Regions from separate parts of the Eubacterium maltosivorans genome, predicted to be linked through region 1. Evidence: riboswitches for the same ligand, from Rfam matches in the RefSeq annotation. Region 1 holds a riboswitch; the other holds the start of a gene.

Region 1 (4,373 bases):
GTCCCTCTTTTTCGATCTGCATCATAGCTGCCTCAAACTGCTGGCCACAGTCACAGCGTATCGATCCAAAGGCATCCCCGGTCAGGCATTCAGAGTGCACACGGCACAGAAGATTCCTGCCATCTCCAATATCGCCCTTCACCAGCGCGATATGATGCTCGCCGTTCATCCTATCTACGTATCCAAAGACCTTGAAATCACCAAATTTTGTGGGCATATTTGTGGAGGTAACACATTCTACCAGCCTGTCATGTCTTTTTCGATAAGCCTGCAAATCTTTAATGGTTATGAACTTCATATTCCACTTCCCGGCCAGCTCAGCCAACTCTTTTGTACGCATCATAGAGCCATCATCTTTCATGATTTCACAGCAGAGTCCGCATTCCTTTAGTCCTGCCAGGCGCATTAAATCAACAGTGGCCTCGGTATGCCCACTGCGCTCCAGCACGCCATTTTTCTTTGCCATGAGCGGAAACATATGCCCTGGCCGACGAAAATCCTCAGGCCTTGCTTCATCGCACACACACCTCCGTGCGGTAAGCCCGCGCTCTTCAGCCGAGATGCCTGTGGTCGTATCAATATAGTCAATGGACACCGTAAAGGCTGTCTCGTGGTTGTCTGAATTGTCAGAGACCATCTGGGGAAACCGAAGTTTCTTACACAGCTCAATCCCCATTGGCATACAGATCAGGCCCTTTCCATGCACTGCCATAAAATTGACATTCTCTGTTGCTGCAAATTCTGCGGCACATACAAAATCACCTTCATTTTCTCTGTCCTCATCATCTGTCACTAAGATGATTTTACCCTGGCGCAGGTCCTCCAACGCCTCTTCAATTGTATTAAATTTAATCATTTTCTGCCTCCTAATAGCCAAATTTCATTATAAAATCTTTTGTGATGCTGCTTTGTTGGGGCGCCATACCCAGAAGCTTTTCGACATATTTGCCGATACAGTCATTTTCAAGGTTTACACAATCTCCAGCTCCCTTTTGGGATAAAATGGTATTTTTCACTGTATGTGGGATAACAGAGACACTGAACTGGTTTCCAGCTATGCTGGCAACGGTCAGACTGACGCCGTCCACTGCGATGGAGCCTTTTTCGATAATATAGCGTGAAAGGTTACTGCTGGTCTGAATGGTATACCAGACGGCGTTATCATCTTTTCTAACTGCCATTATCTTACCGGTCCCATCAATATGGCCGGCTACAATATGGCCGCCAAACCGCCCCAGTGCAGGCATGGCGCGTTCCAGATTAACAGAATCCCCGGGACGCAGGCTGCTGAGTGAGGAACGTTTCAGCGTCTCGTGCATAATATCCACCGTAAAGCACGAACCGGAAAAAGATGTTATGGTCAGGCAGACGCCGTTTACCGCAATGCTGTCTCCCTTTCTCGCGTCCTCCAGAACAACGCTGGCTTCAAATGTTATCATGCTTGACGCTGTGTTTCTGCGAATGGTCTGAACCATACCTATTTCCTCTATAATTCCTGTAAACATGGAGTCACCTCACTTTCTAAAAGAATATCCTGCCCGAGTTTTGTAATCAGTGGTGCAGATAGATGCCACGCTGCCTCGGGTGAATCAACGCCAGTTCCTCCGACAGGCGTTTTTGCCTGCTGGCCCCCAAACAGCTTTGGGGAAATATAGGCCTGTACTTTTCTGACGATTCCACTCTCTAAGGCCGCACTGTTAAGCTGTGGTCCCCCCTCCATTAAAACACTGTCAATATCCATTTCGCCCAGTCTTCTCATCAGAGTCTTTAAATCAATTCTGCCATCTTTTAGTGGAAGCGTAAATATCTCACAGCCTGCTTTACTAAGAAGCGACCGCTTTTTAACATCACTGCTACCTGTCACAATAATAGTCCTTGTCTTTTGGGCCGTCTTTACCAACTGCGCTGTCAGCGGTATACGCAGCTTTGTGTCACAGACAATGCGAACGGGGTTCCGCCCTCCCGGTATACGGCAGGTTAGCAGGGGGTCATCTGACAGGACTGTTCCGATTCCTGTCATAATAGCTGTATAACGCTTTCGATCCTGATGCACCTTTTCCCTTGCCGCCTCACCAGTAATCCATTTCGATTTTCTTGAAGCCGTTGCGATCTTTCCATCCATCGTCATTGCATATTTCATGACAACATAGGGCTCGCGCGTTCTGATAAAATGGAAAAACACATCATTCAACGCGTCGCATTCCTTCCGCAAAATTCCAGCCGTTACCTCGACGCCATGCTGTCGAAGAATTTCCACGCTTTTTTCCGCCACCAAAGGATTGGGATCGTGAGAGCCAATGACTACACGATTGATACCGTTTTTCAAAATGGCATCGGTACAGGGCGGTGTTTTTCCAAAATGACAGCACGGAGCAAGGGTCACATAGAGAGTGGCGTCCTTTAAATTCTCGGTACAATGGACAATGGCGTTGCGCTCTGCATGGGGACCGCCATAGCTTTCATGAGCACCTTTTCCAATGACACGGCCGTTTTTCACAATAACTGCACCCACCATGGGATTGGGGTTAACAAAGCCACAGCCCTTCCAAGCTTCCTCAAGGGCCAGCTGCATATAATCCTGGTCGGTCAAACTTAACACCTCCTAAAAAGAAAAATACCTTGAATAAAATCATTCAAGGCATTTGACGTCAGTTTCCTGTATCCAAGGTATATTTAAAATTAAAAAGCTCTGAAATGATAAAATCATTCCAGAGCAAATAAAACATAACCATCGTTTATCTTCTTTCATCCAGACTGTACTGTCGGCTTCGGAGTTTCACCGAATCATGCCTTGCGGCTCGTGGGCTGTACCACCGGTAGGGAATTGCACCCTGCCCTGAAGATTGTTTATTCAATTGCTTTGTAGTATAGCACGGTTTATTTTGACTGTCAATAGCTTGACTGCTATTCCATTATTTTTTGTCGTCACTATTGGATATTCTGTATCCAGTTCTGAAGGTCTGAAAGGAATATTTTCAAGCGCCCCCTTACTCAAAGCTTTTTGTATTCTTCGTCTGTTACGGGCTCCAGCCATTCGTTTGAAGTGTCCTCTGCCGGAACCTCAACCGCTAAATGGGAAAACCATCTGTCATCAGCTGCTCCGTGCCAATGTTTAACCTCTGGCGGAATACTCACAACATCTCCCGGGTTTAATTCCTGCGCGGGTTCTCCCCAGGCTTGATACCAGCCTTTACCGCCTGTGACCATGAGAATCTGGCCCCTTTTATGATGAATATGCCAGTTATTTCTGCAGCCTGGCTCAAAGGTGACATTTCCAATCACCACACCCGATGTCGACAACATATTCAAATAGCTTTGACCAACAAAATATTTCGCAAAGGCGTCATTCTTTTCTCCAATTGGAAAAACACCCGGATTTTTATAATTATTTTCTTTCATTTTCTATACTCCTCATAAAATTTTTAAAGCCAGCCTTTGTTTTCCGGCCTCTGCATATTACTTTAACACTTGAAGTGAACTCCAAGTCAAGCTCATAATGAAAATATTTATTTTGTTTATCGTTTGTACTAAAAAAAGAAAAAGAGTGTGTATCTTTTATAATACACACTCAACGACTTTCTTATAATGCCATTTAACGTTACAAACTCTCTAATCAGATATAATTGCACCTGTGGGGCAGGTTTCCTCACATACACCACAGTCCACGCATTTATCTGTGTTAATGACATATCTGTCATCCCCTTTTGATATCGCCTCGACTGGGCACTCTGTCACACAGCCGCCGCAGGCTATACACTCGCCTGAAATAATATACGCCATTATGCACTCCTTTGGTTTAAGTCATATTAATAAAGCAATCTGGAATTTGCACTTAATACTATAATTTATCCTTTAACCGCTCAACAGCATCTGCCCGTGTCGCCACGAAAAAGAAATCTCTGCCATGGTTGCTTTCATAAATAAAATCCTTCAATGGCTTGCTCGTGTATTTTGAGTAATCGCCAAAGATCGCTGCTTTTATACGATAATTAATAAATTTCTGAAGGATTTCGCCGGCAATTCCCGTGCTCAGTATAAAAAAATCTTCTGAAACAGCATCTTTATCAATCGCGATTCTGTCCGCTCCGGTTTCGTATTGTACCGTCATGATTAAATCAAGTGCGGAGTTCGTATCTCTGATTATTTTCTCTTTACTGGAAACAACTGCAATATTCGCTTCATCTGTCATAATCTTTTCAATTTTCATAAATTTCCTCCCAAAACTAAATCTGCAGCACAAATTCCAGCTAGCTAGAGAGTATACTATGGTTTTTTGTTTTTGTCAAATAGGTGCTTCTGTTTCGCCACAGTAAAAACTTCTGATAGTATATGCTGATCTTGCACTGTCAGCCTAACGGATCTTATCCAGAAGC
Region 2 (4,373 bases), 1.3 Mb from region 1:
TTTAGGAGCTGCTGCGCCGGCTCCAGGAGCTCAGGATCTGAAGGGTTACTCAAACTCTGGGCGAAAGCAGGGATCTGCGCTGTGAACGCCAGATCATCCATTTGTGTTTTGTAAAACTCTTCCAGATAGTTGGCGATGGATTCAGAAACATCCGACAGGGCTTGCTTTCGCATTTCCAAAGAACTTCTTGACATATAAATGCTTATAATGGAAGATAATATTAAAAGCGGTATCACCACTAACAGAATCATTAAAAGGGGGAGCTTTCTCTTTACTTTCAAAATATGTGTCACCTCCAGGAGATTTCTACCCAACTCTACTTTATTTTAACACAAGTTTAATGATAGTAAAAATAAAAAAAGATTGACATTATTCTCCCAAACACGTATAGTAGGTAGAGAGCACAATCCTAAAGAGTACCTTCATGCTTTATATGGAGGTTTTTTCTTTGCGATAAACCCTTAAGATATAAAAAGGAGTGATATTATGGACGCGGACCCTGGAGAGAAGCGCTTATTAAAATTGAATAATCAAGCGGTCATAATATCAATACATATTTTGGCCGCTTTCTAACGAAGGAGGTCAAAATGATCAATATTTACAAAACGATTGATGGAAAAATTGTAGAAATTGATGAAATTGAAAAGCATGCCTGGATTAACATGGTAAATCCCACAGAGGAAGAGCTTTTGTCAATTTCAGATCAATTAAATGTAGAAGAAGATTTTCTTCGTGCCGCACTGGATGAAGAAGAAATCTCACGTGTCGAGCTTGATGAAGATATGAATCAGGCTTTAATAACCATCGATGTACCCATAGTGGATAAAACTTCGCAGATGGTTTTATACAGCACTATACCAGTTGGGATTATCGAAACCCATGAGAACATCATAACAGTCTGCCTGCAAAGCAATACCATTATTGACGATTTTGCAAAAGGCAGAGTGAAGCACGTCTTTACAAATTTGAAAACCCGGTTTATTTTTCAGATGCTTTACCGTGTTGCAACCCGATTCCTGGTTTACCTGAGACATATTAATCGTATGAGTACCGAAATCGAGAAGGAACTGCACCGTTCAATGAAAAATAAAGAGCTTATTCAGCTATTGGATCTGGAAAAGAGTCTGGTATTTTTCTCCACTTCTTTAAAAGCGAACCAGTCTGTACTTGAAAAGCTTCAGAGAGGACGAGTCATTAAGCTTTATGAAGATGACCGTGAGCTGTTAGAGGATGTTCTTATTGAAGTAGAGCAGGCCATCGAGATGTCCAACATTTATAGTAATATTTTAAGTGGCACGATGGATGCCTTTGCGTCAATCATTTCAAATAACTTGAATATTGTAATGAAGGTTCTTACCTCTATTACTATATTGATGGCAATACCAACAATGGTTTCAAGCTTTTACGGAATGAATGTTTCAGGCCTGCCGTTTGCTAATTTTGGAGCAGTTGTGATCATCGTTGTGATACTGACCGCTTTGGTAGCAATAATATTATTCAGAAAAAACATGTTTTCATAGCAATAAATTGTTCAAGTAGCTTGACAATATAGGTGAATGGCGCTATAATGTATACAGAAAATTAAATGATATGTCTGTTTCAGGGCGAGGTGTAATTCCTCACTGGTAGTGATGTGCGTTAAAGCAACAAGTCTACGAGCCGAAAGGCCGATCTGGTTAGAATCCAGAACCAACGGTATAGTCCGGATGAAAGAAATTAGCACAGTTGATGCGCTTAGTGTTGAGCCCTTAGGTACACAGACCTAAGGGCTTTTTTAATGCAACCTGACAGACCCACAGGAGGTATCATCATGAACGTCAAAACGAAGACGATCACCCAAATGGCGGTATTGGCAGCGATGTCCATACTATTGGTCTACTTAATTCACTTTCCAGTTTTCCCGGCAGCTCCCTTTTTAGAGTATGATCCGGCGGATATCCCCATTTTGATTGGTACATTTATGTTTGGGCCGTTAGGTGGCCTGGTTTTAACTGCCGTTGTTTCTATTTTACAGGGACTGACAGTAAGCTCAGCCAGCGGCATTATTGGCATTATGATGCATTTCTTCGCGACGGGAAGCTTTGTTCTGGTGGCTGGCAATATTTATAAGAAGCATCGTACACGGAAGGGTGCGGTTGTTGGATTGTTCTTTGGAGCCTTGGCAATGACGATCACAATGGTTATCTGGAATCTGATTTTCACACCGCTGTTTATGGGAACGCCGATCGAAGCAGTTATAGCAATGCTCATTCCAGTCATTATACCATTTAATTTAATAAAAACAGGTGTCAATGCGCTCATTACATTTATTGTCTACAAGTCAGTATCAAAGGTGTTAGGCATGGAAATCAAAGAAACAAAGCTGGCTGAATAAGCCTGAATAAGCCATTAAGAAGCGAAATCTTCACGGATTTCGCTTTTTTTATAAAAAATTTCAAATAAGCTATTGACAGTTCATAAAAAAGCTGATAAACTATGTCAAGTCGTCAGCGATAAGGCGTGGCTGATTTTGAATAAAAATCTTTAAAAAAGATTTTGAAAAAAGTTAAAAAGCGCTTGACAACAACTCGCAAGATGTTGTATCATATATAAGCTGTCAACGACGGCAGATGAATCTCTTCATTAAATATAGATAAAGAGGTTCGGGTCATAGAAAAGAGAATAGTACCATAAAACCTGAAATTCCAGCTGATGAAAATCAGCAAAGGATAAAAAACGCAAGTGCGATGAACACTTCAAAAAATCATCACATGAACCAGATCAAGAAGCCGAAAGGCAAAACGATAAACTAATTATTGAGAGTTTGATCCTGGCTCAGGACGAACGCTGGCGGTATGCTTAACACATGCAAGTCGAACGAGAAGATCAGTTAAGAACCTTCGGGGGAATAAGTGATTGGAAAGTGGCGAACGGGTGAGTAACGCGTGGGTAACCTGCCCTATGGAAAGGAATAGCCTCGGGAAACTGGGAGTAAAGCCTTATATTATGATTGTGTCGCATGGCATGATCATGAAAACTCCGGTGCCATAGGATGGACCCGCGTCCCATTAGCTAGTTGGTGAGATAACAGCCCACCAAGGCGACGATGGGTAACCGGTCTGAGAGGGCGAACGGTCACACTGGAACTGAGACACGGTCCAGACTCCTACGGGAGGCAGCAGTGGGGAATATTGCGCAATGGGGGCAACCCTGACGCAGCAATACCGCGTGAGTGAAGAAGGTTTTCGGATCGTAAAGCTCTGTTATTGGGGAAGAAAACATGACGGTACCCAATGAGGAAGTCCCGGCTAACTACGTGCCAGCAGCCGCGGTAATACGTAGGGGACAAGCGTTGTCCGGAATGACTGGGCGTAAAGGGCGCGTAGGCGGTCTGATAAGTCAGATGTGAAAGGTACCGGCTCAACCGGTGACGTGCATTTGAAACTGTCAGACTTGAGTATTGGAGAGGCAAGTGGAATTCCTAGTGTAGCGGTGAAATGCGTAGATATTAGGAGGAACACCAGTGGCGAAGGCGGCTTGCTGGACAAATACTGACGCTGAGGTGCGAAAGCGTGGGGAGCGAACAGGATTAGATACCCTGGTAGTCCACGCCGTAAACGATGAATGCTAGGTGTTGGGGAAACTCAGTGCCGCAGTTAACACAATAAGCATTCCGCCTGGGGAGTACGACCGCAAGGTTGAAACTCAAAGGAATTGACGGGGACCCGCACAAGCAGCGGAGCATGTGGTTTAATTCGAAGCAACGCGAAGAACCTTACCAGGTCTTGACATCCTCTGACAATCCCAGAGATGGGACGTTTCCTTCGGGAACAGAGAGACAGGTGGTGCATGGTTGTCGTCAGCTCGTGTCGTGAGATGTTGGGTTAAGTCCCGCAACGAGCGCAACCCCTGCCTTTAGTTGCCAGCATTGAGTTGGGCACTCTAGAGGGACTGCCGTAGACAATACGGAGGAAGGTGGGGATGACGTCAAATCATCATGCCCCTTATGACCTGGGCTACACACGTGCTACAATGGTCTGAACAGAGGGCCGCGAAACCGCGAGGTGAAGCAAATCCCTTAAAACAGATCCCAGTTCGGATTGCAGGCTGCAACTCGCCTGCATGAAGTTGGAGTTGCTAGTAATCGCGGATCAGAATGCCGCGGTGAATGCGTTCCCGGGTCTTGTACACACCGCCCGTCACACCACGAGAGTTGGCAACACCCGAAGCCCGTGAGAGAACCGTAAGGACTCAGCGGTCGAAGGTGGGGCTAGTAATTGGGGTGAAGTCGTAACAAGGTAGCCGTATCGGAAGGTGCGGCTGGATCACCTCCTTTCTAGGGAACAGGAAGTCATGGTACTATTTTCTTTTGTATGACCCAAAGTCATACAGCA

The links. Region 1 has a riboswitch for FMN ahead of ribD (bifunctional diaminohydroxyphosphoribosylaminopyrimidine deaminase/5-amino-6-(5-phosphoribosylamino)uracil reductase RibD). Riboswitches for the same ligand answer to the same signal wherever they lie in the genome.
Region 2: it holds a riboswitch for FMN, as region 1 does, so the genes downstream of both, CPZ25_RS17585 (ECF transporter S component) here and ribD (bifunctional diaminohydroxyphosphoribosylaminopyrimidine deaminase/5-amino-6-(5-phosphoribosylamino)uracil reductase RibD) in region 1, are expected to answer to the same signal.

What each region holds. Positions count from the first base shown of each region.
Region 1 covers NZ_CP029487.1:776,006-780,378, forward strand. Annotated here, with positions in the region: gene CPZ25_RS03885 (bifunctional 3,4-dihydroxy-2-butanone-4-phosphate synthase/GTP cyclohydrolase II) at 1-856, opposite strand, end outside; gene CPZ25_RS03890 (riboflavin synthase) at 867-1,505, opposite strand; gene ribD (bifunctional diaminohydroxyphosphoribosylaminopyrimidine deaminase/5-amino-6-(5-phosphoribosylamino)uracil reductase RibD) at 1,487-2,590, opposite strand; FMN riboswitch at 2,734-2,848, opposite strand; gene CPZ25_RS03900 (cupin domain-containing protein) at 2,992-3,399, opposite strand; gene CPZ25_RS03905 (DUF362 domain-containing protein) at 3,610-3,780, opposite strand; gene CPZ25_RS03910 (DUF4180 domain-containing protein) at 3,839-4,207, opposite strand; gene CPZ25_RS03915 (ABC transporter substrate-binding protein) at 4,352-4,373, opposite strand, start outside.
Region 2 covers NZ_CP029487.1:3,794,229-3,798,601, forward strand. Annotated here, with positions in the region: gene CPZ25_RS17575 (sensor domain-containing diguanylate cyclase) at 1-173, opposite strand, end outside; gene CPZ25_RS17580 (magnesium transporter CorA family protein) at 588-1,520, shown strand; FMN riboswitch at 1,592-1,722, shown strand; gene CPZ25_RS17585 (ECF transporter S component) at 1,811-2,374, shown strand; rRNA gene CPZ25_RS17590 (16S ribosomal RNA) at 2,792-4,315, shown strand.